One region of the Escherichia sp. XD33 genome, then DNA from elsewhere that is predicted to be linked to it. Evidence: predicted binding sites of a transcription regulator. Region 1 holds the regulator's gene; each other region holds the start of a gene.
The links. The regulator CRP, encoded in region 1, controls carbon source genes, mostly activating them, when cyclic AMP is high. The targets are predictions, from matches to a motif close to ATGTGANNNNNNTCACAT.

Region 2: K0778_RS11585 (acetyl-CoA C-acetyltransferase) is a predicted target of CRP. The motif match lies at 1,959-1,976, and genes of this name have one in related genera.
Region 3: udp (uridine phosphorylase) is a predicted target of CRP. The motif match lies at 5,277-5,294, and genes of this name have one in related genera.

The regions. Positions count from the first base shown of each region.
Region 1 is NZ_JAENDM010000006.1:129,134-137,252, forward strand. It holds gene tsgA (MFS transporter TsgA) at 1-104, opposite strand, end outside; gene ppiA (peptidylprolyl isomerase A) at 375-947, shown strand; gene K0778_RS06085 (YhfG family protein) at 1,052-1,219, shown strand; gene K0778_RS06090 (putative adenosine monophosphate-protein transferase Fic) at 1,209-1,811, shown strand; gene pabA (aminodeoxychorismate synthase component 2) at 1,843-2,406, shown strand; gene argD (bifunctional acetylornithine/succinyldiaminopimelate transaminase) at 2,492-3,712, shown strand; gene K0778_RS06105 (YccS/YhfK family putative transporter) at 3,778-5,868, opposite strand; gene crp (cAMP-activated global transcriptional regulator CRP) at 5,919-6,551, opposite strand; gene K0778_RS06115 (OsmC family protein) at 6,853-7,257, shown strand; gene K0778_RS06120 (phosphoribulokinase) at 7,312-8,119, opposite strand, start outside.
Region 2 is NZ_JAENDM010000016.1:9,404-17,522, reverse strand. It holds gene kduI (5-dehydro-4-deoxy-D-glucuronate isomerase) at 1-419, opposite strand, end outside; gene K0778_RS11585 (acetyl-CoA C-acetyltransferase) at 706-1,887, opposite strand; gene K0778_RS11580 (amino acid permease) at 2,142-3,371, shown strand; gene K0778_RS11575 (helix-turn-helix transcriptional regulator) at 3,831-4,463, shown strand; gene K0778_RS11570 (transcriptional regulator) at 4,797-5,606, shown strand; gene yqeJ (protein YqeJ) at 5,599-6,081, shown strand; gene K0778_RS11560 (hypothetical protein) at 6,114-6,194, opposite strand; gene yqeK (protein YqeK) at 6,230-6,655, opposite strand; partial or broken gene K0778_RS11550 (hypothetical protein) at 7,085-7,574, shown strand; gene K0778_RS11545 (tetratricopeptide repeat protein) at 7,799-8,119, shown strand, end outside.
Region 3 is NZ_JAENDM010000015.1:21,613-29,731, reverse strand. It holds gene K0778_RS11095 (DUF1116 domain-containing protein) at 1-906, opposite strand, end outside; gene fdrA (acyl-CoA synthetase FdrA) at 903-2,462, opposite strand; gene K0778_RS11085 (DUF2877 domain-containing protein) at 2,557-3,417, opposite strand; gene K0778_RS11080 (cysteine hydrolase family protein) at 3,423-4,091, opposite strand; gene K0778_RS11075 (dienelactone hydrolase family protein) at 4,348-5,157, opposite strand; gene udp (uridine phosphorylase) at 5,419-6,183, shown strand; gene K0778_RS11065 (tripartite tricarboxylate transporter permease) at 6,217-7,707, opposite strand; gene K0778_RS11060 (tripartite tricarboxylate transporter TctB family protein) at 7,720-8,119, opposite strand, start outside.

The sequences.
Region 1 (8,119 bases):
GCGATATTTCCCATCACCATCCCGGTGACAATAACCAACGCACCAGTCAGTGCGTAGGAGAGAAAGCTAATCCATGTGAGCTTGATGCGATTGCTGTTAGTCATGATTGGCCTGCGTTCAAAAATAAAATGGCATAGCGGGATATGCCGCGAGCGGGCGATTTTAGGTGATTTTGTGATCTGTTTAAATGTTTTATTGCAATCGGTTGCTAAATTGCATTTTAAGAGGTGATTTTGATCACGGAATAAAAAGTGATCGTCAGGTTACATATATTTCAGATACGTAAAATTAGGTAAAGGGATGGCCTTGTTCTTGAAGGCTATTTAGAATCTCTTCACTTGCTTTTTTTCTGCTCTGTTTGTTAAGGAAATCTCATGTTCAAATCGACCCTGGCGGCGATGGCTGCTGTTTTCGCTCTTTCTGCTCTTTCTCCCGCAGCAATGGCAGCGAAAGGGGACCCGCACGTATTGTTGACAACCTCAGCTGGTAACATCGAACTGGAGCTGGATAAACAAAAAGCGCCAGTGTCTGTGCAAAACTTTGTCGATTATGTGAACAGCGGTTTTTATAACAACACTACCTTTCACCGCGTCATTCCTGGCTTTATGATTCAGGGCGGCGGTTTCACCGAGCAGATGCAGCAGAAAAAACCAAACCCGCCAATCAAAAATGAAGCCGATAACGGCCTGCGCAACACGCGTGGCACCATCGCGATGGCACGTACCGCTGACAAAGACAGCGCCACCAGCCAGTTCTTTATCAACGTTGCCGATAACGCCTTCCTTGACCATGGTCAGCGTGATTTCGGTTACGCGGTATTTGGTAAAGTGGTGAAAGGCATGGACGTTGCCGATAAGATTTCCCAGGTGCCGACTCATGACGTTGGTCCGTACCAGAATGTGCCGTCAAAACCGGTAGTTATCCTTTCCGCTAAAGTCCTGCCGTAATGATTTTTCGCGCGGGCAATCTTGCCCGCGCTTCTGCTCTCCCGGCGTAACCCGGATTTGCCGCTTATACTTGTGGCAAATGGACACGTTCAGGGAGGCATCAAGTGAAGAAACTCACCGATAAGCAAAAGTCCCGTCTCTGGGAGCTTCAGCGTAATCGTAATTTCCAGGCCAGTCGCCGTCTTGAAGGCGTCGAGATGCCTTTAGTCACTCTTACTGCCGCAGAGGCTTTAGCGCGCCTTGAAGAGCTGAGGAGGCACTATGAGCGATAAATTCGGCGAAGGGCGCGATCCGTATCTTTATCCTGGCCTTGATATCATGCGTAACCGGCTGAACATCCACCAGCAGCAGCGGCTGGAACAGGCCGCTTACGAAATGACGGCGCTGCGTGCTGCGACCATTGAGCTTGGTCCGCTGGTGCGCGGTTTACCGCATTTGCGCACTATCCATCGCCAGCTGTATCAGGATATTTTCGACTGGGCGGGGCAACTGCGTGAAGTTGATATTTATCAGGGTGATACGCCGTTCTGCCACTTTGCTTATATCGAAAAAGAGGGCAATGCCCTGATGCAGGATCTGGAGGAAGAAGGTTATCTGGTTGGCCTGGAGAAAGCGAAGTTCGTCGAGCGGCTGGCGCATTACTATTGTGAAATCAACGTGCTGCATCCCTTCCGGGTGGGAAGTGGTCTGGCACAGCGGATCTTCTTCGAGCAACTGGCGATTCATGCCGGATATCAACTGAGCTGGCAGGGTATCGAAAAAGAAGCCTGGAATCAGGCAAATCAGAGTGGGGCAATGGGGGATCTCACCGCGCTGCAGATGATATTTAGCAAAGTGGTAAGCGAAGCCGGGGAATCTGAGTAAAATAGCGTGGTTCTTTCGTACCGGAGCCGCCATGATCCTGCTTATAGATAACTACGATTCTTTTACCTGGAACCTCTACCAGTACTTTTGTGAACTGGGGGCGGATGTGCTGGTTAAGCGCAACGATGCGTTGACGCTGGCGGATATCGACGCCCTTAAACCACAAAAAATTGTCATCTCACCTGGCCCCTGTACGCCAGATGAAGCCGGGATCTCCCTTGACGTTATTCGCCACTATGCCGGGCGCTTGCCGATTCTTGGCGTCTGCCTCGGTCATCAGGCAATGGCGCAGGCATTTGGCGGTAAAGTTGTGCGCGCCGCAAAGGTCATGCACGGCAAAACCTCGCCGATTACACATAACGGTGAGGGCGTATTTCGGGGGCTGGCAAATCCACTTACCGTGACACGCTACCATTCGCTGGTGGTGGAACCTGACTCATTACCAGCGTGCTTTGACGTGACGGCCTGGAGCGAAACCCGCGAGATTATGGGGATTCGCCATCGCCAGTGGGATCTGGAAGGTGTGCAGTTCCATCCAGAAAGTATTCTTAGCGAACAAGGACATCAACTGCTGGCTAATTTCCTGCATCGCTGATTTCTGATTGCCATTTAGTGATTTTTTATGCATATTTTGTGGTTATAATTTCACATTTGTTTATGCGTAACAGGGTGATCATGAGATGGCAATTGAACAAACAGCAATTACACGCGCGACTTTCGATGAAGTGATCCTGCCGATTTATGCTCCGGCAGAGTTTATTCCGGTAAAAGGTCAGGGCAGCCGAATCTGGGATCAGCAAGGCAAGGAGTATGTCGATTTCGCGGGTGGCATTGCAGTTACGGCGTTGGGCCATTGCCATCCTGCGCTGGTGAACGCGTTAAAAACCCAGGGCGAAACTCTGTGGCATATCAGTAACGTTTTCACCAATGAACCGGCGCTGCGTCTTGGGCGCAAACTGATTGAGGCGACGTTTGCCGAACGCGTGGTGTTTATGAACTCCGGCACGGAAGCTAACGAAACCGCCTTTAAACTGGCACGCCATTACGCCTGTGTGCGTCATAGCCCGTTCAAAACCAAAATTATTGCCTTCCATAACGCTTTTCATGGTCGCTCGCTGTTTACCGTTTCGGTGGGTGGGCAGCCAAAATATTCCGACGGCTTTGGGCCGAAACCGGCAGACATCATCCACGTTCCCTTTAACGATCTCCATGCAGTGAAAGCGGTGATGGATGATCACACCTGTGCGGTGGTGGTTGAGCCGATCCAGGGCGAGGGCGGTGTGACGGCAGCGACGCCAGAGTTTTTGCAGGGCTTGCGCGAGCTGTGCGATCAACATCAGGCATTATTGGTGTTTGATGAAGTGCAGTGCGGGATGGGGCGGACTGGCGATTTGTTTGCTTACATGTACTACGGTGTGACGCCGGATATTCTGACTTCTGCGAAAGCGTTAGGCGGCGGCTTCCCGATTAGCGCCATGCTGACCACGGCGGAAATTGCTTCTGCGTTTCATCCTGGTTCTCACGGTTCCACCTACGGCGGTAATCCTCTGGCCTGTGCAGTAGCGGGCGCGGCGTTTGATATCATCAATACCCCTGAAGTGCTGGAAGGCATTCAGGCGAAACGCCAGCGTTTTGTTGACCATTTGCAGAAGATCGATCAGCAGTACGATGTGTTTAGCGATATTCGCGGTATGGGGCTGTTAATTGGCGCGGAGCTGAAACCACACTACAAAGGTCGGGCGCGTGATTTCCTGTATGCGGGTGCAGAGGTTGGCGTAATGGTGCTGAATGCCGGACCGGATGTGATGCGTTTTGCACCGTCGCTGGTGGTGGAAGATGCGGATATCGATGAAGGGATGCAACGTTTCGCCCACGCGGTGGCGAAGGTGATTGGGGCGTAAATAAGACGCATCAGGCAAAAGATGTGGATGCGGCGTGAATGCCTTATCCGATGGTTTAACCTGTATTACGCCTTCGAATCCCGCAACTTGCGACTCAGCCAAATCCCGTGATGCGGTCGCTGACGCCATGCCATCGACGAAATGGTGTGCATGGTGTTCAGATGACCAATAACCCGCTGTAAATGCTGCTCCAGCGTACCTGCCGCGCCTTCGTGCGGCTGCATCTCCGGCGCATCCATGATATTGGCATCGCCAGAACTACCCGGTTCGTCATACTCCAGTCGCTGCTGACAACGCTGAATGGCGATTTCACAAGACTGTAAATACTCTTGTGCCAGTTCAGGTGGCAATGCCCGGTGTTCCCGCGCCAGCGTGGTCATGGCATTAATATGCTCAACAATAAACTGGCTGTGCGTTACCCACAGTTTCATATCTGCCAGATAATGGCTGTTAAACGCCGGTTCCTGCATCGCCTGATTCAATGAGTTATACAGAGTGTTATGTGCCTGATTTACCCGCATTCGCTGCCAGGCCAGTGGCGTAGGTTGCGGATCCTCGCTAAGAATCAAGCGAATCGCTTCCTGATAGGCTTCTAAAGCGTCATGGGCGTTTTTACGCAATAACCCGCTCTGCCACTGCGGCCACAGCCAGACAGTACCGCCGAAAGCAATTAAACAACCAATAATGGTATCGATAAGACGCGGAAGGATGTATTGCTCGCCGTTCAACCACAATAGTTGCAGGGTATACACTGCGGTAATAGTAAAACCGACCGTCGCCCAGCCGTAGTTTTTGCGCAATATCAGGTAGCTGGCGAGGGTGGTAATCAGCATCAACGTCAGGGTGTAACCTTCGGGAATTTTAAAGTGCAGCGCCACGCCCGCAATGATTAACCCGACCACGGTTCCCACGGAGCGATTCACAATCCTCAGACGGGTTGCGCCATAGCCATTTTGTGTCACCAGCAATACCGTCATCAGGATCCAGTACGACTTCGGCAGATGCAGCGCGGTGCCCATCAGGCTGGCAACGCTTAACATCACACTGAGTCGTCCGGCATTGCGTAGCGCCGGAGACTTTAGTGACAGATAACTTTTCAGCGCCGGAAGTAATGGCATTCGCCGCTGTTTATCGGCCAGTAAGTCACGGGCATAGAGCGGTTTTTGGGTGCGCAGCACGCGGGCGATGCGGCTGAAATGCCAGTAGCAGAATTGCCCAACCGGATTATCCGGATGCTGGCGGGCGATTTTTTCCAGTGCGCCAATTTGCTTTTCCATCGTAAAACGCGTTGGCAGGCGATGGTAAAGAATGTCATCAGCCAGCACGCGCAGGCGAGCGGCGACGGTTTGCGCATTCCAGCGGATAACTTCTTCCGCATGGCTACGCTCGACCAGCTTTTGCACCTCTTCCGGCTGATGCAAACTGACCGAAATATGTTCCTGTAAATCCAGCGCCTCCTGGAAAATACGCAGCATCCGCTTGTAGTCAGTATTATTTTGCGCGGAAAGCATATGCATTTGCTGATAGCACTGGGTAATTAGATCGACCGCTTTTTGCTGGCGCACCAGCAGCGGCGGCAGCGCTTTTTCAGGGTCGGTGTGCTGGGTAAGCAGGCTGTATTTGGCTTCACAATAATCTGCCAGTTCACGGTACAGCAGACTTAGTGACTCGCGCAGCGGTTGTTCGCGCCAGATCCAGAACCAAAACCAGTTAAACAATCCGTACCAGAGAGTGCCCAACGCATAGATGAGCAACGGTTCCCAGACCGGCATGTATCCCGCCAAACTGAGGGTAAAAATGGCGGCGAGCAGCGATGCAGGAAGCAATTTTGCGTGCAATGGCCCCAGCTCAGCAGTGACGCCAAGTACCAGCGTTAATCCGGTCAGCAAAAAGGGCAGGGGAACATCTTTTGCCAGTAGTAGCTGTGTCAGCAAGCTACAGGTGGCAAACAGCGACGCACCAATGATTAAGCGTTTGAAAAAACGTTTATGAGGCGTATCAAGGCCCGCAATATTGCAACAGGCAGGAACGAGGGAGAAGAGCAGACCGAATCGTAATTCGCCAAGCATTAACCCAACGGCCACGGGCAAACATAGCACCAGCGTTTGTCGAAGTGCATAGTTGATATCGGGGTGATAAATCAGTCTGCGCCACATCGGGGGAAACAAAATGGCGCGCTACCAGGTAACGCGCCACTCCGACGGGATTAACGAGTGCCGTAAACGACGATGGTTTTACCGTGTGCGGAGATCAGGTTCTGATCTTCCAGCATCTTCAGAATGCGTCCCACGGTTTCACGAGAACAGCCGACAATCTGACCAATTTCCTGACGGGTAATTTTGATTTGCATACCGTCCGGGTGAGTCATAGCGTCTGGTTGTTTTGCCAGATTCAGCAGAGTCTGTGCAATGCGGCCCGTCACGTCGAGGAACGCCAGGTTGCCCACTTTCTCTGAAGTGACTTGCAGACGACGCGCCATCTGTGCAGACAAACGCATCAGAATGTCCGGGTTTACCTGAATCAATTGGCGAAATTTTTTGTACGAAATTTCAGCCACTTCACAGGCGGTTTTCGCACGTACCCATGCGCTACGTTCCTGGCCCTCTTCAAACAGGCCCAGTTCGCCAATAAAATCACCCTGATTCAGATAGGAGAGGATCATTTCTTTACCCTCTTCGTCTTTGATCAGCACTGCCACAGAGCCTTTAACGATGTAGTACAGCGTTTCCGCTTTTTCACCCTGGTGAATAAGCGTGCTCTTGGATGGGTACTTATGAATGTGGCAATGAGACAAGAACCATTCGAGAGTCGGGTCTGTTTGCGGTTTGCCAAGCACCATGCGCGGTTATCCTCTGTTATAAGCTTTCTCCAGAGCCAGATAACGCCGCTGTCTCTGGATTGCCGAAATATGCTTCCCGCTACCTGGGAAGGGGCTATCAACTGTACTGCACGGTAATGTGACGTCCTTTGCATACATGCAGTACATCAATGTATTACTGTAGCATCCTGACTGTTTTAGCATAGCTTTCGCTTTGTGTCTCCTGGTGTCTCGCTTCAGCATGACCCAGGTCGCCTTCCGTTGCGCGATTTGGTTAGTACGCGTACTCTGTCAGGAAAATTGACGCAGTGGAGTAGCAAAAATGCAAGCGCGAGTGAAGTGGGTCGAAGGGTTAACTTTTCTGGGCGAATCTGCCTCTGGTCACCAGATTTTAATGGACGGCAACTCAGGCGATAAAGCACCAAGTCCGATGGAAATGGTGTTGATGGCGGCGGGTGGTTGCAGTGCCATCGATGTGGTTTCGATCCTGCAAAAAGGGCGTCAGGATGTGGTCGATTGTGAAGTAAAATTGACCTCTGAACGCCGCGAAGAGGCACCACGCCTGTTTACGCACATTAATCTGCATTTTATCGTCACCGGTCGCGACCTGAAAGACGCAGCGGTTGCGCGTGCGGTTGATCTCTCTGCCGAGAAATATTGTTCAGTGGCGTTGATGCTGGAAAAAGCGGTGAATATTACTCACTCGTATGAAGTGGTTGGCGCGTGATTTAACTATCCCGTTGTGAAGCCGGATAGTATTTTATCCGGCGTAATAGCAGAGTTACTCGATTTTCTTTCCTTCCATCAATCGTTGCACCAGCGGCAGCATAATTAATTCCATTGCCAGACCCATTTTGCCGCCCGGTACCACTAACGTATTGATGTGGGAAATGAATGAGCCTTGCAACATCGCCAGCAGCCAGGGGAAATCGATCCCTTCCAGATTACGAAAATGGATCACCACAAAGCTTTCATCGAGCGACGGGATACCTTTTGCCGCGAACGGGTTTGAAGTGTCGACGGTGGGAACGCGCTGGAAGTTAAGATGGGTGCGGGAAAACTGCGGTGTGATGTAGTTGATATAGTCTTCCATTGAACGCACTACTGAGTCCATCACTGCTTCTCGTGAGTGCCCGCGCTCGCTGGTGTCGCGGATCAGTTTTTGAATCCACTCAAGGTTAACGATAGGCACCACGCCGACCAGTAAGTCCACATGCTGCGCAACGTTATGCTGTGGCGTGACTACGCCGCCGTGTAAACCTTCATAAAACAGTACATCAGTGGGTTCCGGTAAAGGTTGCCAGGGGGTGAATGTCCCCGGTACCTGATTCCACGGTACGGCTTCGTCGTAGGTATGCAGATATTTGCGAGATTTCCCTTTGCCGCTCTGACCGTATTCAATGAAGGTTTGTTCCAGCAGGCCGAAGTCGTTAGCCTCGGGGCCGAAGTAGCTGATATGCCGCCCGGCGTCGCGCGCTTTGCGGATCGCCATGTCCATTTCCGGGCGGGTGTAACGGTGAAAACTGTCGCCTTCCACCTCAGCTGCATGCAGATTTAACTGCGCGAATATTTTACGAAACGCGAGGCTG
Region 2 (8,119 bases), on a different contig from region 1:
TTGGTGGGATACGTCGTATGCGCGGGTGCGCAATTGTAATAAAACTTCGCCGGAGTGCCGGTATCAATACTGGCAAAGACAACTTCTTTTGCACCTTTACCAACATACAGGGCGTCGCGGTGACCGATTTCATAGCATTGGCCATCGACAGTAATCGTACCGGCACCGCCAATATTGATAACACCTAACTCGCGACGTTCAAGGAAATAGCTTACGCCGAGTTGTTTACCAACTTCCCCGCCAACGGAAACCGTTTTAGTTATCGGCATAATGCCGCCAACAATAATTCGGTCAATGTGGCTGTAAACCATGGTGTACTCATCGGCGACAAATACCTTTTCAACCAAAAATTCATTGCGCAGCCCTTGGGTATCCAGCGTTTTTGCGTGCGCACTGTGGATGCTCTGTCTTACGTCCACATCAACCTCCGATAATCAGTGAAGCGTGAAAATAGAAAACGATAGTGAAACACTGTTTCGTTTTCTCTATAAAGGGATGATATGCCCATGGGCTAGGGTTTTCAATTAAAAATAAAACAATGTTTCATTTTTAAGTTAAGGATTAAAAAAAGTGCAGTGTCGATCACGAATATGTCATGAGAATGGAAAAATGAGGGAGCCCAGAAAATGTATGTCGACTTGCCAGCCATCATTATTCAACAGATTAATGACGGCAGATATTTATCGGTAAGGAGGAAATGCAGAGCTATTCGTCACGTTCAATGGTCAATGCCACACCCTGGCCCCCGCCGATACAAAGCGTTGCCAGTCCTTTGCGGGCATTACGTTTCACCATTTCATGAACCAGAGAAACCAGGATTCGGCAACCGGAAGCGCCTATCGGGTGACCGAGTGCGATCGCGCCACCATTGACATTGACCCGACGCTCATCCCACTCAAGCATCTTGCCAACCGAAAGCGCCTGTGCAGCAAACGCTTCATTAGCCTCGATAAGATCGACTTCAGCCAACTGCCAGCCTACACGCTCCAGGCAACGGCGGGTCGCATACACCGGCGCAATTCCCATCAATGCCGGATCTACACCAACGCTGGCAAATGCGCGAATGCGGGCCAGCACGGGTAAATTCAACGCTCGTGCTTTGGCTTCGCTCATCATCATTACCGCAGCTGCGCCATCGTTTATGGATGATGCATTACCCGCTGTCACAGAACCGAGACTATCAAATGAAGGATTTAAACGGGCTAAGCCTTCTGCGCTGGCGTCAGTGCGTGGCTGTTCATCGGTATCAACAACCAACGTCTGCCCGTTACTTTGGGTCATTACCGGGACGATCTCATCTTTAAATCGTCCGGCGTCAATCGCCGCTCGCGCTTTTTGTTGCGAGCTAAGTGCGTAAGCATCCTGCAACTGACGGCTGATGCCATATTCGCGAGCCAGATTTTCGGCGGTGACACCAATATGATAATCATTGAAGGCATCCCACAACCCATCATGCACAAGACTGTCAACCAACTGGCTATTGCCAAGCTGTGCACCGGTGCGGCTATCAGTCAGAACATGTGGTGCGCGGCTCATGTTTTCCTGGCCACCGGCGATGACAATATCAGCCTCGCCACACTGTATCGCCTGAGTAGCCAGATGCAGTGCTTTAAGCCCGGAACCGCAAACGTCATTAATAGTGATTGCAGAAACGCTATTAGGCAGACCACCTTTAATAGCCGATTGCCTTGCCGGATTCTGCCCTGCCCCTGCAGTCAACACCTGACCAAGAATTACTTCATCCACCGCATATGCAGGAACGCCGGTACGTTCTATTAACGCTTTCACGACCAGACTACCAAGTTCCACGGCGGAATGACCCGCTAACGCACCACGAAAGCAGCCGATAGGTGTCCGTAACGCCCCGACAATCACAACGTCTTTCATCACAACCTCGCACCAATTAACAGTGCAATAGTAAATGATTGTTAATTACAGTTATCTTAATTGTTTAAAAAAAGTGATTTTTATCACAAAGGAAATATGCCTGAGCAGCAGTCAGAGACATAACTGGCACGTAAGGTTTGCAACCACTAACCCACCAATAGAGGGGTAGATAGGGCGTTAATCTCCCATACTTAACCTGGTTTATGGTAAATTGCCCTCCATTTTGTTTAATTTGTAGATGATACGTTCAGATAATGTCTAATATTTGGTCTAAAGAAGAAACTCTGTGGAGTTTCGCGCTCTACGGCACAGCCGTTGGTGCAGGCACGCTCTTCCTTCCTATTCAGTTAGGTTCGGCAGGGGCTGTGGTCCTGTTTATTACTGCTCTGGTCGCCTGGCCTTTAACATATTGGCCACATAAAGCCTTGTGCCAGTTCATCCTCTCATCAAAAACATCAGCAGGTGAAGGGATAACGGGCGCGGTAACACACTACTATGGCAAGAAGATTGGTAATCTGATTACCACGCTGTACTTCATCGCCTTTTTTGTCGTCGTGTTGATATATGCAGTGGCAATTACCAACTCACTTACGGAACAGCTGGCAAAGCATATGGTTATTGATCTTCGCATCCGTATGTTGGTGAGTCTGGGTGTTGTATTAATTCTGAATCTCATTTTTCTGATGGGACGTCATGCCACTATTCGGGTAATGGGATTTTTGGTATTCCCATTGATTGCCTATTTCTTATTTCTTTCCATTTACCTTGTCGGTAGTTGGCAACCTGATCTATTAACAACCCAGGTAGAGTTCAATCAGAATACCCTTCACCAGATATGGATATCGATTCCCGTGATGGTTTTCGCCTTTAGCCATACGCCCATTATTTCTACGTTTGCCATAGACAGACGTGAAAAATATGGCGAACACGCTATGGATAAATGCAAAAAAATTATGAAAGTCGCTTATCTCATCATCTGCATAAGTGTACTGTTCTTTGTCTTTAGCTGCCTGCTTTCTATTCCACCTTCGTATATTGAAGCTGCTAAAGAAGAAGGGGTCACCATTTTATCGACGCTTTCTATGCTGCCGAACGCCCCAGCATGGTTGTCAATTTCCGGGATTATTGTCGCAGTAGTTGCGATGTCGAAATCATTCCTGGGTACGTACTTTGGCGTTATTGAAGGTGCCACAGAGGTCGTCAAAACAACACTACAGCAGGTTGGTGTAAAGAAAAGTCGTGCATTTAACCGCGCACTATCAATTATGTTGGTATCGCTGATTACCTTCATTGTTTGTTGCATTAACCCGAACGCGATTTCGATGATTTACGCGATCAGCGGCCCGCTCATTGCCATGATACTTTTCATCATGCCTACGCTGTCAACGTATCTCATCCCGGCGCTTAAACCCTGGCGTTCCATCGGAAATCTGATTACGCTGATCGTGGGTATCCTGTGCGTATCGGTAATGTTCTTTAGCTAATATCAGTTGTGGATGGTTCAAAATTGCTACAATTTTGAACCATTCCATTTTTCATAATATTCATTTGTTATTATTCCACCCTATCACTTCTCTCGTCATATCCTAGTATTATCAGTTAGTTAAACACACAAAGAGATCTGAACATCTTAAATAAGACTATTTAAGATGCATAACTTAGATTCGCAAGATATCTTCTGGTCATTCAAAAACAATTTGCGATATAGATATTCTCATACCATGAGATAGTTATCTGGACCGCTCTCAACCATGCAAGATTAAATCAGTGAAACATAATCATATTTGATAACGAGAAATGCATTTTTAAATGCCTTACTCAGAATTATAGCAAATACAGATTAATCGCAATTTTTCCCGGCAAAATTACAAAATCATGGTGTATTGACATCATCAATAACCAATGAAATTATGCAATTATATGCGGATAGGGAGGTTCTTAACATGGGGCTTTGTAGTCGTTATAAAAGTCTTACATGCAATAGTTGCTCAATGCATTGCCAAATAATGCCAGAAGAGTCACCGCGTTTGCAGTATTGCGCAAACTCGTGTTTTTGTATGTGGCCCGAAGAAAGTTCATATTTTAATCGTGGTGTGGTAGAAGGTATCTTAACAAAAAACCACAATGCGAGATTAAGCGGATATATTTTTGTCGATTTTTCAGTAAGTTTTTTACGTCTATTCCTTGAAAAAGACTGGATTGACTATCTTGCAAGTACTGACATGGGGATTGTTTTAGTCAGCGACCGCAATATGCAATCGTTAGCTAATTACTGGCGAAAACACAACTCAGCAATATCTGCTGTCATATATAATGATGATGGTCTTGATGTTGCCAATGAAAAGATCAGACAACTATTTATTGGTCGTTATTTATCATTTACCAGAGGTAACACATTAACTCAGATGGAATTCACCATAATGGGGTATATGGTTTCTGGTTATAATCCATATCAGATTGCTGAAGTTCTGGATATGGATATCCGTAGCATCTACGCGTACAAGCAACGAATCGAAAAGAGAATGGGTGGTAAAATAAACGAATTATTTATTCGTTCACATTCGGTCCAACATTGATACTCAACGACCAGCCAGAATCATACTCTGTTTATACGGGCATTTATTGAAATGTCCGTATTTTATAAATAGGCCGTCCCCTCAAGAGTAAACACCATAGTATTTAAAACCATCACACGAAAAATTCAGAAGCATTACGAAATATGAATTTACAAACAATAGTGGCATAAATGTTAACCATGTTAATTTACGTAAAGTTTTACGTTGCAACATTAAAGCCTCATTTCAATCATCATGATAAATATAAAATTAATATATATTTATGCCGTAAATACCAATATACTTAGCAAACTATGTGATCTCCATTTCGATTGATTTAGTGTTTATTGACGTATGTACTGGATTATTAACGATAATATCGAGTTCTGGCCTGAGCACCGAAAATTAATATCGGTACATAACGCCGATCTTAACGTCGTTCTGACAACGCCAGCCAGTCGATGTTTATCACTTCTACTTGAAGCTTTTCCTGATGTGGTTGCACAACAAGATTTTTTCACCAGAGTCTGGGAAGAAGAAGGTATGCGTGTGCCTACTAACACGTTATATCAGAACATATCCATTATCAGACGCGGATTTCGCGCTGTTGGTGATACTACCCACTCGCTAATTGCAACCGTGCCGAGAAGAGGATTCAAGATCCATAATGACATTAACATACAAAATCATGTAATAAACTCGTCAACAGACGCACATACACACAATGCCCCACCTGCCATAAAAGTTAATGCGGGATACAAAGAGAGCATTGGTGGCGCAAAGAATTTCAATAACAAAATCCTCAAACATATAAAAAGTCATCTAATTATGTTGAGCGCATTTGTCATAGGCGCATATTCTGCATATTGGCTATGGAATAATAATCAACCGAAGCCATTTTTCAAGGATTACAAGACTGTTGCGGAAATTAATGGCTGCCATTTTAATGTAACAGAAGATACAATTGATGGGTTGAAAGAGTTCGATAAATATAAAACACGGATACTGGATTCGGGGATTAACTGTAAAAAACATCCGTGGTTATACTTCCCTCTTGCAAAATCCTCACCGGGGATGATTGTTATGGCATGCAATAAAAACTATAACCAACATGAAGTGGCAAACTGTTTAACCCTGTCTTACCGTGAGGTTAATCGTGATTGATTATAAAAAAAACTTATTATTTATTTTAGTTTTTATCAGTGGGTTTATTCTCTTCACTGTCTATTCTTACACTGCAGAAAAAATGATATATAACGAAACATGCACTGCAAATTGGGTAATTTTTAATGACCAGGGACGAGCAAATCTTACCATCGACTTTATGTATAACAAAAAAAATAAAACAGGAACTGTTGCGTTGAGTGGAACCTGGCAACAAGGTAACAGAGAAAGTAAATCAATACGGCGAAATATTGAATACACATGGATTGAAAACTATGACACAGCCCATTTAACATCAAAGAAAGTTAATAAGTTTGAGATTATGGATCAAGTTGATGATGATAGACTTGCACAACTTATTCCTGATTTTTATGTCTTTCCAGAAAAAAGTGTAAGCTATAATATACTAAAGCAAGGTAAGCATGCTTTTATTTTGAGCATTGGTAACAGAGCAATAATGCATTGTGCAAGGTAAACTAAAATAGATAACAAAAAGATGGAACCTCGTTAATCATAAAACAATAAAATTAAATATTCTCGCAGTATATGGCAGTCTAAAGCATCAAAGATTTGATCAACATCTTTCATTTTAGACATCTCCTTGCAATGTAAAATATCATGTATCAACAACATCTGGTGCAAATCCATGAGTCAAACTCGACATTCATCTTAGCTCGATTATTATTCCTTCGTACAGTCGATGTAAACAATACAGAAAGAGGATTATTAAGAACCAGTTTACTCAGTGAATCAATAGAGGAAAGGACTAACGTTTCTTTAAAAGAATTGATTTCATCATCTGTTAAACTAAACTCATCATTGACAGATCGTGAGATATAACTGTTTTTAACTTTACTCTTTACGTTGACTTTATTGACAGAATTAACATTCACATATCTTGATTTTAATGTCCATGATGTTGTTTGCGTGAGAACATTCTCAGCATTAAGGAATTTTTTTAACGGAATCCTTGGTTTCTTTTTCGAGTCCGAATTTACAATATCATGCATATAGACCATTTCATGAATCTGCGAAAATTCAATGTCCATTGTATACCTCACATTTTTACCGTGACTCGATGTTACTGTTCAATAATCACCTTCCATCAATACTAAAATTAATACCCCTAATGTGCCGATAACAAATATAGTCATTCTACGTAACGTCTCCATAAGGTGATAACCTTGATCAAATGAATTTCGAATATAATAAAGGAAATCTTTTGAGATGTTTATCACGAATAAAGCTATTTATGTTACCAATATCATTTCGAGTGCGCACACTATCTATCTGTTTTTTCGAGATATAAAAAACAACGTGTAAGTTATGTAAATTGCCGATGCTACTTAGTAACATTATGGTAAAAAAAGTAAAAATGAGCGATTTTTGATAGAATAAAGCATGAGAAAAGGTGATATTTGACATTATCAGAAGCTGCGAATTCGGATTTTGCTCTAATCAAATGAGAGAAATGTAAAATGAAGCCACGAAATATTAATAATAGCCTACCACTGCAACCATTAGTTCCTGATCAGGAGAACAAAAATAAGAAAAATGAAGAGAAATCCGTTAATCCAGTTAAAATCACAATGGGGTCTGGTTTAAATTATATTGAACAAGAATCTCTTGGAGGAAAATATCTAACACATGATTTGTCAATAAAGATAGCGGATATTTCTGAAGAGATAATTCAGCAAGCAATATTATCTGCTATGAGCATATATAAATTTTCGATAACAGATGATTTAATGAGTATGGCTGTAAATGAACTCATAAAACTGACCAAAATAGAGAATAATGTAGACCTGAATAAATTCACTACTATATGCACAGACGTTCTATCCCCCCGCGTCACCAGACATAATAAAGAAAAAAACAAACGACATTCTACCCTTCTCAAAAATCCCCTTTTTAATTTTCATTGAAAAAATGGCAATTGATACTATGAATCCAGGTCATACACATTAAGGCATTTATGTAATGTCGTAATTAAGATAACTAATAAGGTGAATATTAGTAAAACAACTAATGATGTTATTAGTTTGTAGTGAACAGTACTTTTACCAATAATAAAAAATATACCATAAGCAATGCAAGCTTAAAACTCATAATTTAAAAAAGATAAATATAAAAATATCAATGAGTCAATCAATAATAATTTGGCATCACGAGACACATCACAGAGGAATATTATGAGCACAGAAACAATTGAAATATTCAATAATAGTGATGAATGGGCAAATCAACTAAAACACGCATTATCGAAAGGAGAAAATCTGGCATTACTACATGGTTTAACTCCTGATATCCTTGATAGAATATATGCATATGCATTCGACTACCATGAAAAGGGTAATATAACGGACGCAGAAATTTATTATAAATTCTTGTGCATTTATGCGTTCGAAAATCATGAGTATCTAAAAGATTTTGCATCAGTATGTCAGCCCAAAAAGAAATATCAACAAGCATATGACCTTTACAAACTAAGTTACAATTACTTCCCGTATGAT
Region 3 (8,119 bases), on a different contig from region 1:
ACTGAACGGTACATTGGCGGCGGCATCCATCATTGCTTTACAGGCGGCCATCGAAAGATTGAGGAAGAAGTGATCGTTACCGGTGATAAATGCCACGACGCGCTGGATATGTTCCTGTGGAAGAGAGCAGGCCAGCAATGCCGGGAGCAGGCGCTTAATCAGCAAACCGGTAGCGGCAGCATTGCGGTTATGAACTTCATCCCCCATATGCAGCGCCTGCGCCATTAATGGCTTGAGTTCCAGCTCGCCGTGTTGTGCGATTGCTGCTTTCATTGCCGGCGCCAGTTCATCGCGCATCCAGGCCAGACGATTGAGAACTTCATCGTTATTGGCGCCAAAACGGAGAACCTTACCCAGACCTTCATTGAAATTGCTAAAAGTACGATGGCCGTTGGTTTTGTTTTCTACCACCCATAACGGCATCGACGGGCTGATGATGCCTGCCATTGGGCCAACCGCGTGATAATGATGACAAGGGGCAAGGTCGATTTCGCCTGCGTTTATTTGGTTTTCAGCGTCTTGCTGGCTGGTGGCCCAACCTTCGTACAGCATGGCACCAATAATCGCCCCTTTTACCGGACCACACATCTCTTCCCAGGCAATCGGCGGGCCAGAGTGCAAAATACGTTTTTGTTCAGCCATTGCTGGAATGGCCTCTTTAGCGAGCATGACATCCATCAGCACGGGCTGTGCTTCGAGATAACGTGTCATGGCGATTTGGTTGGCATTTTCTACCAGGGGATGACGTAGCAACGATGCCAGATCCAATCCAGCGTCAATATCGCCTTGTGCTGGTGGCTGCCAATTGAGTGCAATTGCGCTTCCCCCGGCGTGTTGAATATTGTCAGCAAAACTGTGTAGTCCCGCGTTCACGACCTTCAAAGGCTGATTAAATAAGGTATTCATGCGTTTAGCCCCTTTTTCTGCAACTGAGTCTGCGCAACGGCGCTGGCCCATAGCGCCGCCTGTGCATTGCTGCTGGCAATGATGATGCCCGCATTTTGTAGTGCGCTTATCTGCTGACTGCGTATTTGCGGATCAGCTTCCGTTCCGCAAACGTGCGCAATCAGCAACGGTGCGTTATTCATGTCGATGTGTGAAAGTTGGTCCAGTAATTCGCTGGCAGGCGTAGTGGAAGCGCCATAACCAAGTACCAGGTCGAATAACACGACGGCAGTGTGTGAGTCGTTGAGTTCGTTGAGCAGACGTTGATTGCGCAGAGTCGGGTCGATCATTGGATGCGGTTTGCCACGGGTGAAATCATCGTCGCCCATATCGATCAACGTGTGATCTTCGCTTTGCCAGATATTTGCCAGAGCACGATTACCCGCAACTGGCGTATTGGAGGCTGCGCTGAATCCCTTTTGTTGGCAGATAAGTTGCGCTTCGTAGCAGAAGGTTCCTCCGGCGAAAACACCGCGTATCGCCTGGCGATGGGCTGGCAGGCGCTGGCAGGCGTTTTGTAACATTGTGAGATCGTCGCAGGAAATTTCGGTCTCGATAGTCGGAAGTGGTTGATCATTCAGTAACGCCACGGCGATATTTGCGGCGCTGGCAAGTGTGGTGGCCGCGGTGATATTGGGACGTGCCAGATCATGCGGATTCGCACCGAGGAAATTCACCACCACGGGTTTTCCACAAGCCTCGGCACGCTCCAGAATAGTCCGGGCAACGATCGGTGAAGGCGGTTTTGAAATCAGCACAATTACGCGAGTTTCATCGTCTTGCGCCAGCGCATCTAAAGCGAAGAGCATCGATATTCCACCAATCTCTTCACTGAGATCATGTCCGCCTGTTCCCAACGCCTGAGAAATACCCGCTCCGAGCTGGTCGATTCGGCAAGTCACTTCCTGTAGCCCGGTGCCTGACGCGCCAATAACACCAATTGCTCCGCGTTTCACCACATTAGCGAAGCCTAACGGAATGCCGTTAACAATGGCGGTTCCACAGTCAGGTCCCATTACGATGCGCTGACGTTCTCGGGCAAGCGTTTTGATGGATTTTTCCTGCACGATACTGACGTTATCGCTGAACATCATCACGTTCATTCCGAGGTTTAACGCTTTAATTGCTTCGGCGGCGGCGTAGTCTCCCGGTACAGAAATGAGTGCCAGGTTGGCTTCGGGTTCGGCTTCCAGTGCCATTTCCAGGCTGACCTTTTCCGGTGATTTAATGCCACTATCCGTTTCATCATCGGGTTTGCTGGTCAGACGTTGCTGGGCCAGTACCAGTGCTTCATTGCAAATATCTTCTTCACCCATGACTGCAATCACTAAATCATTGGGACTGGCGTTGATTTCGTTACCCAGACCCGCATCGCGCAATTGTTCGAGATTATTGGGCGTTCCCATGACGACCGAGGCCTGTTGAATACCGGGCAACTTGCTGATTTGCGCGGAAATCTGCATCAGAGAAACTGAGTCCTGATAAAGATTACTGAAAACTTTATATTTAACTTTCATGCTGTTACGCCTGTTTCATTCCGCCCGATAGCAAAATTCGGGCAAAGCATCCCCGTGTAGCCCCATAAACGGGCTACGGGAGAAAAGGTTGAAATCAATTCATGGTGTTCAGGGTTCGAAAGCCATGCAGCATTCCTGCAAGGCAATCTACTCCTGACGTTGCGCCAAATTGCATGACCTGTTCTGCACAGGATGCGATTGTCATTGCCGATGCGCTCCCAACCAGTTGTGCGAGTAACTGGCAAATCGGTTCTGAAAAATGTCCCTGAAGCGCACGCTCCAGATAATGACGACTGATATCCGTGGTGTTGTGCGCATGTTGATCAATTGCCTGCTGCAACCGGTATTGATGATCGGCAAGTGGTGCAGGGAGTTGCCATAACCAGAGCGCTGCCAGATAGCCCAACAAATAGTCATCTCCATCGGGCGTTAAGCCTTTACCAAAGCCGATCAGTTGTGGCACCTGGCGTTCCAGCGCATCTGGATGCTCCATAACCGCTAATCCCTGGTGCGTGAGACTATCCGGCAGGTGCAATGTGCTTTGAACGTTATGTTCCAGACAAAATAAAAGCCGTTGCGATGCCATCGTTGGGTAGTGCTGGAAAACCAAAGGGAATGCCTCAAGTGTCAGCATTCCCCCCACAAATGGCGACTGCCAGAGCGTTGCGTTATCGAGCGCCACACAAAATCGAGGTGTCCGCAGTAAGCCTGGGGTTAACTGAATGGGATCTGAATGGGCAATCTCTCTTCGCCAGTCCCAACATTCAGGTAGCCAGACTCTGGCAGCATCAGGGAGATTCAGATACGTTTGCGCACACAACAGAGTGATGAATGTTCCCGCGTCTGAATACAGATTTACCGCATGTTTAAAAGCGCTATGCAGACGTAAATCTTGCGTTTCATTCTGCGGGAAAAGATATCCCAACGACGATGCGCAAAGCGTAACCTGTACCATCGGCGTTAGCCTTCCAGACCTGCAATAATGGCTTTGGAATCAGTAACCCAACCGAAAATGGCACCTTGTGCTTTGATCATCTCGAGGGCGTATTTCTGGAATTCCGGGAAATAGGAGCCGACACAATCTTCCGGGATAATGCATTCATAGCCACGATCATTTGCTTCGCGCACGGTGGTGGTTACGCAAACTTCGGTTGTAACACCACAAACTATCAGCGTCTTGATACCGTGGTTTTGCAAAATCAGATGTAAGTCGGTTTGATAAAACGCGCCTTTGCCAGGCTTATCAATCACCGGTTCGCCTGCCACCGGGTACAGTTCAGGAATGATGTCATGACCTGCTTCACCTCTGACCAGAATGCGTCCCATCGGTCCTGGTTCACCAATAAAGGTTTTTCCGCCGCGCGTCAGTTTGGCTGGCGGGCAGTCGCTTAAGTCTGCACGATGGCCTTCACGAGTATGAATAACCATAATTCCTTTTTGACGTGCGGCTGCCAGCACCTCTGTACATGGTGCGATAGCCGTGCGTACCAGTGAAACATCATTGCCCAGTGCCTCACCGAAGCCCCCTGCTTCGACAAAGTCACGCTGCATGTCGATCATGACCAGTGCAGTTGTGCGCGGATCAAAAGGTAATTCAAAGGGTTGAGCCTGAAAAATGGATTGCGTCATGGTAAATCTCCTGTCTGATGTTTAAACGATCCAGTTGTTCTGAGAACGAGTATTCAGGAGAAAAGCGGCACAAAACAGGAAAAAAGTTTGCCGCACAGCAACGAAATTTTTGCATTCAGCAGGTGGTGTGATGACGAATGTGAAGGGAGTCAAAGAGTGGCATACAGCAACAAATTTTTTGATGCTGTATGGTTTTGAGATTAAAAAAATCGTTGAAATTGTGTGAGCTTAATCATCAGATTTAGCGACTATGGCGTTACTTTTTAACACCATACTGTGTAAACCATTCCAACATTCGCTGCCAGCCGTCTTTCGCAGACTCGGCATGATAGCTCGGGCGATAATCGGCGTTGAATGCATGCCCGGCATCCGGGTAGACGATAATCTCTGCTTTCGCGTTTGCTGCCCGCAGCGCCTGGCGCATCGTTTCCACGCTCTCTTGCGGAATGCTGTTATCCTGGCCGCCATATAAGCCGAGAACCGGCGCGTTAAGATCGGTTGCGATATCAACAGGTTGTTTCGGTGAATTCAGCGACTTATCGCCTGTCAGCTTGCCGTACCACGCCACTGCGGCTTTTAGCTGTGGATTATGCGCGGCATACAGCCAGGTGATACGTCCACCCCAGCAGAATCCGGTGATCATTAAACGATGAACATCGCCGCCGTTGCGTGACGCCCAACTGGCGACATGATCGAGATCGGCCAGCACCTGCGAGTCAGGCACTTTTGCTACCAGACCGCTAAGCAGCGTAGGGATATCGGCAAAATCATTCGGATCGCCTTCGCGGAAGTAAAGTTCAGGTGCGATAGCCAGATACCCCTCCAGCGCCAGACGGCGACAAATATCGCGGATATGTTCATGCACGCCAAAAATTTCCTGCACTACAATGACCACTGGCAGTGGGCCATCGCTTTGCTTTGGTCTGGCATGGTAAGCAGGCATGTTATCCCCTTGTGAAGGGATAGAGGTGAAGCCCGCCACAATCGCGTCGTCCGGAGTCTGAACGATGGTCGAAGCGAGAGGCGATGCAGCAGGTGCAAATCCAGATTGTTGTGTTGTTGCCATGGTATTCTCCGTACCCTTATAAAAATGTTGCGCAATGTTAACTATAGTCAGCATGCAACAAATCACATTGCCTGAATCGGCTCATCTTTTATGCAGTCCTGCAGAATGAAGAGTGATTTATGTGATTTGCATCACTTTTGGCGGGTAAATTTATGCAACGCATTTTCGTCATGGTGATGAGTATCACGAAAAAATGTTAAACCCTTCGGTAAAGTGTCTTTTTGCTTCTTCTGACTAAACCGATTCACAGAGGAGTTGTATATGTCCAAGTCTGATGTTTTTCATCTCGGCCTCACTAAAAACGATTTACAAGGGGCTACGCTTGCCATCGTCCCTGGCGACCCGGATCGTGTGGAAAAGATCGCCGCGCTGATGGATAAGCCGGTTAAGCTGGCATCTCACCGCGAATTCACCACCTGGCGTGCAGAGCTGGATGGTAAACCTGTTATCGTCTGCTCTACCGGTATCGGCGGCCCGTCTACCTCTATTGCTGTTGAAGAGCTGGCACAGCTGGGCATTCGCACCTTCCTGCGTATCGGCACAACGGGCGCTATTCAGCCGCATATTAATGTGGGTGATGTCCTGGTTACCACGGCGTCTGTTCGTCTGGATGGTGCGAGCCTGCACTTCGCACCGCTGGAATTCCCGGCTGTCGCTGATTTCGAATGTACGACTGCGCTGGTTGAAGCTGCGAAATCCATTGGCGCGACGACTCACGTTGGCGTGACAGCTTCTTCTGATACCTTCTACCCTGGTCAGGAACGTTACGATACTTACTCTGGTCGCGTAGTCCGTCACTTTAAAGGTTCTATGGAAGAGTGGCAGGCGATGGGCGTAATGAACTATGAAATGGAATCTGCAACCCTGCTGACCATGTGTGCAAGTCAGGGCCTGCGTGCCGGTATGGTAGCGGGGGTTATCGTTAACCGCACCCAGCAAGAGATCCCGAATGCTGAGACGATGAAACAAACCGAAAGCCATGCGGTGAAAATCGTGGTGGAAGCGGCGCGTCGTCTGCTGAAATAAAAAACGCTCCCCAACTTCGGGGAGCGATATCAGTTATTGACGCCGTAAACGCATTATTTTGCGGATTATTGGCGTCAGTAGCGTAAAGGCTGCCAGAGTCAGCAATGCCAGAGTGATCGGTCGGGTATACAGAAAGTCGAGTGACCCACCAGAAAGCGACAGCGCACGGCGAAAATTACTTTCCGCCATTGGCCCCATAATCAATGCCAGCACTACGGGTGATGCCGGATATCCTCCTTTCTGCATGAAATAGCCCACCACGCCTGCAATCAGCATAATGCCAACATCAAAAAGGCTATTGTTCAACGCATAAGTCCCGACCACACAAAGTGCGAGGATCATCGGTGTGAGAATATTGCCGGGAATTTTCACCACATTACCGATGACTTTCAAAGAGAGCAGTCCAAGAACTAGTAGCATGAAGTAACAGAAGATCATGCCGACAAACAGTGTATAAACCATATCGCCGTGGTCGGTAAACATCAGCGGGCCTGGTTGCATTCCCTGTAACGTTAACGCGCCCAGCATGATGGCGGTTACCGCATCGCCAGGGATCCCCAGCGTCAGCATAGGTAACAATGCGCCACCGGTGCAGCCATTCGCGCCTGCCTCACAGGAGGCCACAGCTTTAATTTCACCCTTACCAAAGTTTTCTGGTGTCTTACTGAAACGACGAGTTTCGTTATAGGCAACAAAAGCTGCAATATCCGCCCCCGCACCGGGGATCATGCCGATAAAAACCCCTAATCCTGATGAGCGCAAAATGGTTAATGCAATGCGGCGTAGTGTTTGCCAGGGCAGTAACAGACTGCCGATAGCCACCTTCGCCCCCTGACGAATTTGCTGGTTTTGCTCCATAGAGCGGAATGCTTCTGAAGCAGCAAATAAACCAATCATCACCGGGATAAATGGCACATTCATCAGCTCCACAAATCCACCTGTAAACCGTGGAAAACCGCCCATTGGATCAAGGCCTATCGTTGCGATCAGCAATCCGCCAACCCCGGCAATCAGCCCTTTAATCAGCGACTCACCGGAAATACTGGCAATAATGCTCAGTCCGAAGGTTGCCAGGGCGAAGGACTCCGAGGCACTAAATTTCAGCGCCCAACTGGCAAGTACCGGAGAGAGAAACATCAGCACGATAATGCTGAGCGTTCCGCCACTAAAGGAAGAGAACGTGGCGGCACTCAATGCCAGCCCTGCTTTTCCCTGTTTCGTCAGCTCATAACCATCAATAGCGGTGGCTGCGGCGGCAGGCGTTCCGGGAATTTTGAGCAAAATTGCGGTGATAGAACCACCGTAGACGCCACCAAAAAAGACGCCGCAAATCATCAACAAGCCAGAAACAGGCTCCATGCCGTAGGTGAAAGGCAGCAAAATCGCCACACCCATGGTCGCTGTCAGACCAGGCAAAGCGCCAATCACAATACCCAGCATCACCCCAAAAGTGGCAAACAGCAGCGCCTGAGGATTATTGAGTAATGTCGAAAAACCCTGAGTTAAAAGTTCACTTTCAAACATTGCTGGCCCCTGTTATTCGAAAAATGTGCCGACAGGCAATGGCACCTGTAACGCTTCGACAAACAGCAACCAGAGGATTGCCGTTAACAGCAGCGCAATACCCGGTGTGAGTACCCATCGCCTGTAGCCCATCAACGTCATAATGACGATGAGGAAAACAGGAGTAGTAATGAGATAACCGCAGTAGCTCATCGCCACAATATAAAATGCGGTTGCCGCAATTCCTGTTGCCGTTTTCCTGAATGCCGGTTTTTCCTGTGCGTTGGCGCAAGAGGCTGGTTTTGCCTGCAAAAGATCGCGTATCACCAGCAAGACAGCGAGCACAATCAGGGCACAGGCATAGAAGGTAGGGAAGGCACTTGCACCGGGATCCGTTTCAATGGCAGTTGCTGGAAAATCAGCGGCATTAATC